Regions from separate parts of the Rhizobium sp. WSM1328 genome, predicted to be linked through region 3. Evidence: predicted binding sites of a transcription regulator. Region 3 holds the regulator's gene; each other region holds the start of a gene.

Region 1 (2,199 bases), 2.2 Mb from region 3:
TGGTCGAGCGGCTGCATCTTGTCCAGGCGGAAAGTCTGGTCCATAAAGCCCGCCTGATCGCAGCCCGCCAGGCTGCAGCACGAAAGACGATGTGATGAAACTCTACCGCTTCCTGACCGGTCCTGACGATGCTTCCTTCTGCCATAAGGTCACCGCCGCCCTCAACAAGGGCTGGTCGCTGGAGGGCTCCCCGACCTATGCCTTCAATGCCGCAATCGGCGCGATGCAGTGCGGCCAGGCCGTCGTCAAACATGTCGAAGGCAAGGATTACGATCCTGAGATGAAACTCTCCGAGCAGTGAGGTTTTAGCGCATAACCCCGAAAATCGTAATCGATTTTCGGAAAGGATTATGCGTGATTGAAAGTGATAGAGCGTCCTTAGCGCGTCCTTGGACGCGCGGCGCTCTATCGCTCGGCTGCTTCCTCGGCGCTTGCCTCGATCCGCTCCATGTCATCGTCGCTCAGCCCGAAATGGTGGCCGATTTCGTGGATCAGGACGTGGGTGATGATATCGCCGAGCGTCTCGTCGTTCTCAGCCCAGTAATCGAGGATGGGGCGGCGGTAGAGGCGGATGCGGTTCGGCATCTCGCCGGTTTCCACCGTGAAACGTTCGGAAATGCCCCTGCCCTCGAAAAGGCCAAGCAGATCGAAAGGGGTTTCCAGCGCCATGTCCTCGAAAACGTCGTCATCGGGGAAATCTTCGATCTCGATCGTGAGGTTGGTCGTCAGCTGGCGGAATTCATCCGGCAGATGGCTATAGGCCTCCATCGCCAGCGACTCGAAGGCGCTGATCGTCGGCGCATGGCGGTCCCGCCAATCATCGCTCTGGTCTATGCGGGCCATGAATATTCCTTCCTTTGCGGGCCCATATAGAACCTTTATCGCCGATTTTCGAGTGCGGAATCAAAGGCAGGAATATTTTCATAGAAAATGGCCGTTGACTCTTCATTAGCTCTCTGGAATCTATAAGAACATAACAGGAACAAGACGGATCGGAGAACGCCATGGCGCAGCACGCCCTGGCGCGCGAGCGGCTTTTTGCGCTCCGCGAAACCATCGCCAGACTGGAGGGAAGACTCGCGCCGGCACTTGCCGCAGCGGAGCGGGAAGCCCTGGCAGAAGGACGTAAGACCCGCCAGGAGCGCATTCTGCCGCCCCTGGCGTTTGGGGTGGAGTTGCTCGACGGCGCCCTGGAAGGCGGCTTGCCGCTCGATGCGATCACCGAATTCCGTTCCGCTCTGTCTCGCGATGCCGGTGCTGCAAGCGGGCTGGCGATGGCTGTTGCCGCGCGGCTGCAAAAACAGGAGGCGGATGCCGGCCGCCTTCTGCCGTTGCTCTGGATCGGCGATGCCGTCGGCACGCTGGAGGCCGGCCGTCCCTATGCTCCCGGGCTTCGGGATTTCGGGCTGAGCCCGGAGCGGTTTCTCCATGCCGCGCCGCGCAAGCTGGACGAGGCGCTCTGGCTGGCGGAGGTGGCGGTGGAAAGTGCTGCCTTCTCGGCCGTCATCTTTGAAGTCCGGGGCAATCCCGCCCATTTCGGCCTGACCGAAAGCCGCAGGCTCAGTCTCAGGGCGCATGCTGCCCGCCGTCCGCTCTTTCTTGTCCGTCAGGCCGGGGCGGAGGAGGCAAGCAGTGCGGCCTTCCGTCTGCATGTCGAACCGGCCCCGTCCGCTCTGCGGTCGTTGCCGGATGGATCGACACTTTCCGGCAGCATCGGCAATCCGATTTTCCGTCTGACGCTGGAGAAGAGCCGAAATCCGGCCCCGCTCTCCTTTCTTCTGGAGTGGAATCCCCATGAACGCGAATTTCTCCCTGTCGCCGAACCAAACCTCGTTCGTCCTCCAGGCGAACAGTCAGCGCATTCTGGCGCTCAGCTTCCCGCATCTGCCAACGGACCGCATCGCCCGCAAGCGATGGGGGCTCTCCTGGCGTTCGAAAGGGCGTCCTGAGACGCCGCCTATCGTCTGTTCCGGCAAGCTCAACAATGCCATGCGGCTAACGGCACTGGACGAGTTGGCCGAGAGGCTGGGGTTGAGGAAGGAGCTCGGCGTTGCCGAAGCGCGCGCCATGTACCCCATGCTCGAGGTCGCGGAAGAGGATCCGGCGGTCGACCGCCGGTTGCTGGAGGCAATTGCCGACTGGTGCGACCGTTATACGCCGCTGGTGGCGTTCGACGGCAAGGACGGCCTGTTTCTCGAC
Region 2 (2,199 bases), on a different replicon from region 3:
TGAACTACCAGTACGTCGCCGTTCGGCAAGGTGTGGACTGTCCTTGGATTGGCGAGGTCCTTGGCATAAGCAGTGACCGTCAAACCGTTCGGTGCGGCCGGCGTCTCACCATCCTTCCAGCCAACGACCTCCGCTACCTTCAGATCAGGCAGCAGGGAAGGGGCTGGATCTGGGAGCACGGGGTTCGGTCCGATCTGCTGAGAGATGTCAAAATCTCCGCTCTGGGCGTAAGCCGCAAGACCGACGCCGACAGATATCGACAGAACCGAAGCGCCGAGAATCTGGGACTTCTTCATCATATCCTCCAGGCCAGTCTGGCATATTTGCGGGCGGAAATTGCCGCGGCCACCAGGCACAAGACAAAGGTGACGGCCGAAAGCATCAGTCCGTATGGGACGACGGCCGTCCATCCATCGCCGGCATGGATAAGGTTGTTGGCAAAGGCGAGGCTCAGTATGATTAGATAGAGGAGGGCGGACAGGAACGGCGGCCGTAAAGGGCGCGTGCGGCGACGCATCAGATCCATCAATCCGGCCAGAATCGCAAGCGAGCCCAACATAAGCCCAGCGAACAGCAACCATGCAGAGAAATTCTGCCACATCAGATTGCCGGTCTGCCAGAAAGCGATATCGGTCGCAAGCGCGAGCGTGAAGCAGACGAAGGGAAACGGGACAAAGAGCGACTGAAGCGGATAGGCGGCCGAGTCTCGATTGCTTGTAGAAGATATAGCCATGGATGCTCCGTGAAACTGAGAGCTGGGAGATGCCTATCCAACCCGCGGCGAGAGCATATGGTTCCGTTACGGTGCGTGCTGCACGAACTGCCCGCCTGAAAGAGCATGGTCGGCCCCAGCAGAGAGCGAAGAAGAAAGTGCTCCTTAGCCAGCCGGGTTGCAGCTCAGCCGACTTGTTCGATGGAGAGCGGGCCGGGCGGCAGGGCTCGATCAGCGACTTGGCCGAGAAGGCCGGATCGAGCCAATCGGCCCAGGCGTCCCGTTCGAGAATAACAGTTTGCCGGTCGTGATATGGCGCAATGTCTGGCCTGAACTCCATCGTCCACAAGCGGCGTTCGGCGCCTCCGAAAATATTCCTTCCTCATCATCCGATTGAATCCGCTGTCGATTTTTCTGCGTCGCACTCGTGCTCAACTTCAGCGCGTCATATGCGCGTTGACTCATTTACGTCTTGAGAACAGATACAGAACATATTGCTGTTACTCAAGCTGAAAACGGGTTGCCGTTAAAGGAGATCATGAACTCAGCCGTCGCCCCAATCGCTATCCTCGACGGTCTGCGCGAGCAGATAGCGCACCTGGAAAGCGCCAGTCGGCGCAGGCGAGGCGTTTTGCCTTTCGGCGTGGCCCAGATCGACGGGCGGCTTCCGGGCGGCGGATTGGCCCATGGGGCGCTGCACGAATGCGCTGGCGGCGGGGCCGGCACCGTCGATGGCGCGGCCGCCGCCCTGTTCGTGGCCGGCATTGCCGCGCGTACGAAAGGCAAGATCGTCTGGTGCCTGACACGTCCCGATCTGTTCTTCCCGGCCCTGGCGCAGGCGGGGCTGCATCCGAACCGGGTGGTCTTCGTCGAGTCCGACAAGGAAGAGGACGTCCTTGCCAACATGGAGGCGGGCCTCTCGTACGGCGGGCTCGGCGCGGTGATTGGCGAGATCGTCCGCCTGCCGATGGCGGCGTCGCGCCGGCTGCAACTTGCCGCCGAGAAGACCGGCACGATGGCGCTCGCGGTGCGGCGGTGGCGACGGCAGACCGAGGCCAGCGACTTCGGGCAGCCGACGGCCGCGACCACGCGCTGGAGGGTGAGCGTCATTCCGAGTGAGGAGCTGCCGGTTCCAGGCGTCGGGCGGGCGAGGTGGTTTTTGGAACTGATGAGGGTGAAAGCGGGTGAGTGTGCCGAGTTCGAAGTAGGAGCCTGCGATGCCAAGGGTCGTATCGATATTTTTTCCCGATCTGTCGACCGACAGGATCAGGCGGGCCGATCCCGCCATTCCCGTTGAGCAGCCGATCGCCGTCATTTCGAAGAGCGGATCCAAGCGCTGGGTCTCGGCCGCCGACGCCGCGGCCAGGAAGGCCGGACTCCACGTCGGCATGCCGGCCGCCAGGGCGCAGGCGATCCTCCAGGGCCTGCGGATGATCGACGCCGATCCGGCCGCCGATGCCGTGGCGCTCGAGCGCGTCACCATGTGG
Region 3 (2,199 bases):
CGGATTGACGCGCTCGACGGTAAATAGCAGGAGATCAGGCGCGCGCAGATCGCCGGCAAAAGCCAGCTTGAAGCCGGCAATCGTCTCAGAACCGTCCGGCATCGTCATCGGCCGGGTGAACTGCAGCATCTCGCCGGCGCTCGATCCGTTACCGACGAAATTCTGATGATCGATGCCGGCATCCTTGCTGCCAAAAGCCAGCCCCGAAAGCCCCTCCGCGCCGCAGCGGAAGCGGAAAGCCTGATTGCGGGCGGTGAAGACATTGCCTTGGCGCGCCGACGCCTCGCTCTCCTCGACGCTCGCAATCCCGAGCGGCTCCAGATAGGTCTTGTCAGCAAAGAAGACGCAGGCATTCTCCGTTCCGAAGGGATGGCGCGCATCGGGGGCAACGGTGAAGCCGAGCTTGCCGAGCCTCTCGCGCGCCAGATCGATATTGACGACCGGCAGCACGACATGATCCAGCGGGTGCGGTTTGGCGGAGTGCTCGTTCATGATATCCCTCCCTGACACGGCAAGAGATGTGCGACAGCGCTTCCCTCAACGCAAGACTTCTGTGCCAATCCGGCGAATGAAAATAAAAATCTCAACGAGTTGGCGCCAAGTTTTACGGAAATTTAGCTACTTGCGGAACACATATGGAACATATAGTGTCTGTTCTGGATTTGTTTCAATCACGAGGTCACAACGTCGATGCTCACGCGCAAACAACAGGAGCTTCTCCTTTTCATTCATGAGCGCATGAAGGAATCCGGCGTTCCGCCATCTTTCGACGAAATGAAGGATGCTCTGGACCTCGCCTCGAAGTCCGGGATTCATCGCCTGATTACGGCGCTCGAGGAGAGAGGCTTCATTCGCCGCCTACCGAACCGCGCCCGTGCGCTCGAGGTCATCAAGCTTCCGGAGGCCTACAGCCCCAGCATCCAGCCGCGGCGCGGCTTTTCGCCGAGCGTCATCGAAGGCAGCCTGGGCAAACCTCAGCCGGTCGCCGCCCCTGCTCCCGCAAAACCCGTCGCCGACAACGGCAACTCGGTTTCCGTGCCGGTCATGGGCAGAATCGCCGCCGGTGTGCCGATCTCGGCGATCCAGAACAACACCCACGACATCGCCGTTCCGGCCGACATGCTCGGTTCCGGTGAACATTATGCCCTGGAGGTCAAGGGCGATTCGATGATCGACGCCGGCATCTTCGACGGCGACACCGTGATCATCCGCAATGGCAGCACCGCAAGTCCTGGCGACATTGTTGTTGCACTCGTCGATGACGAAGAAGCGACACTCAAGCGCTTCCGCCGCAAGGGCGCCTCGATCGCACTGGAAGCGGCCAACCCGGCTTACGAGACCCGGATTTTCGGACCAGACCGTGTTAAGGTGCAGGGCAAACTCGTCGGCCTCATTCGCCGCTATCACTGACATCGGTTAGGCCGGATTCGGTAAAGCTGTTGCTGCGCCAGTCAAAGGCGCGATGGCGCATCCATGGTCGCGACAATGCGTCAAATGCGGTTGCCACCTCCAGGCCGGCGTCCGCGAAGCGCAACTCGATGGATCCGGTCCTGCGCAGCGTCTCGCCGGTGAAGAGCGTCGCACCTGAGCGGCAGCTGTTGAAACGCAGGCGGACCGACGTCACGATGATATCGGCCGCGTCGCATGCCGGGCCGAGATAGGCGGCATTGTCGATGACAGCAACCACACGACCATTGCCAAGCCTTGATGCGCACCAGGCCCTCTTGACGCAGGAAAAGCGGTTTGCTTCACCGGCCGCTGCGGCCGCCCGCATCGCTGTCCTCGCTTCGTTCTGCTGATCGCGGGAAAGCTTGACGCGGCGGTCTTCTCCTACCTGCGGGATAGCAGGACCATCCAGCATCTTCGGCGGATCATGTCTCGGCAGGACCAGGGCTCTCTGCCACTGGTCGAAGATGAAATCCGGTGGTCTTTCACGGTTGGAAGCCATTGCTGCCGCTTCGACCACCGCGACGAGACTGCCATCCTCCGAAATCACCAGATCCGGCGGCCGGGGAACCGGTAGAAGCAACAGGATGAGCGTTGCGACCGCGATGATTGATGTGCCGATATGGCGCAGCCGGGTGCGGAGCAGCGTCAGCAGCAGAAAGCCTGCCACGGCGACCGCGAAATACCAGGCGGGCAAGCGGCCGACGTCGATATTGCCATCCCAGCCGGACACCGTCTTTGCGACCGCGATCA

The links. Region 3 encodes LexA, which represses DNA repair genes until DNA is damaged. Its sites were predicted from a motif close to TGTTCNNNNTGTGTTCNG; they were not measured.
Region 1: a site for LexA is predicted at 968-985, ahead of AC2444_RS21320 (ImuA family protein). Genes of this name have one in related genera too.
Region 2: a site for LexA is predicted at 1,187-1,204, ahead of AC2444_RS35845 (ImuA family protein). Genes of this name have one in related genera too.

The regions. Positions count from the first base shown of each region.
Region 1 covers NZ_CM172788.1:4,299,557-4,301,755, reverse strand. The annotation lists gene AC2444_RS21335 (HpcH/HpaI aldolase/citrate lyase family protein) at 1-95, shown strand, start outside; gene AC2444_RS21330 (DUF1737 domain-containing protein) at 95-301, shown strand; gene AC2444_RS21325 (metallopeptidase family protein) at 406-843, opposite strand; gene AC2444_RS21320 (ImuA family protein) at 1,005-1,949, shown strand; gene AC2444_RS21315 (Y-family DNA polymerase) at 1,990-2,199, shown strand, end outside.
Region 2 covers NZ_JBYGKO010000005.1:302,855-305,053, forward strand. The annotation lists gene AC2444_RS35835 (PQQ-dependent sugar dehydrogenase) at 1-296, opposite strand, end outside; gene AC2444_RS35840 (DUF2231 domain-containing protein) at 296-733, opposite strand; gene AC2444_RS35845 (ImuA family protein) at 1,251-2,009, shown strand; gene AC2444_RS35850 (Y-family DNA polymerase) at 1,930-2,199, shown strand, end outside.
Region 3 covers NZ_CM172788.1:1,771,219-1,773,417, reverse strand. The annotation lists gene AC2444_RS09150 (VOC family protein) at 1-492, opposite strand, end outside; gene lexA (transcriptional repressor LexA) at 691-1,410, shown strand; partial or broken gene AC2444_RS09140 (ComEC/Rec2 family competence protein) at 1,391-2,199, opposite strand, start outside.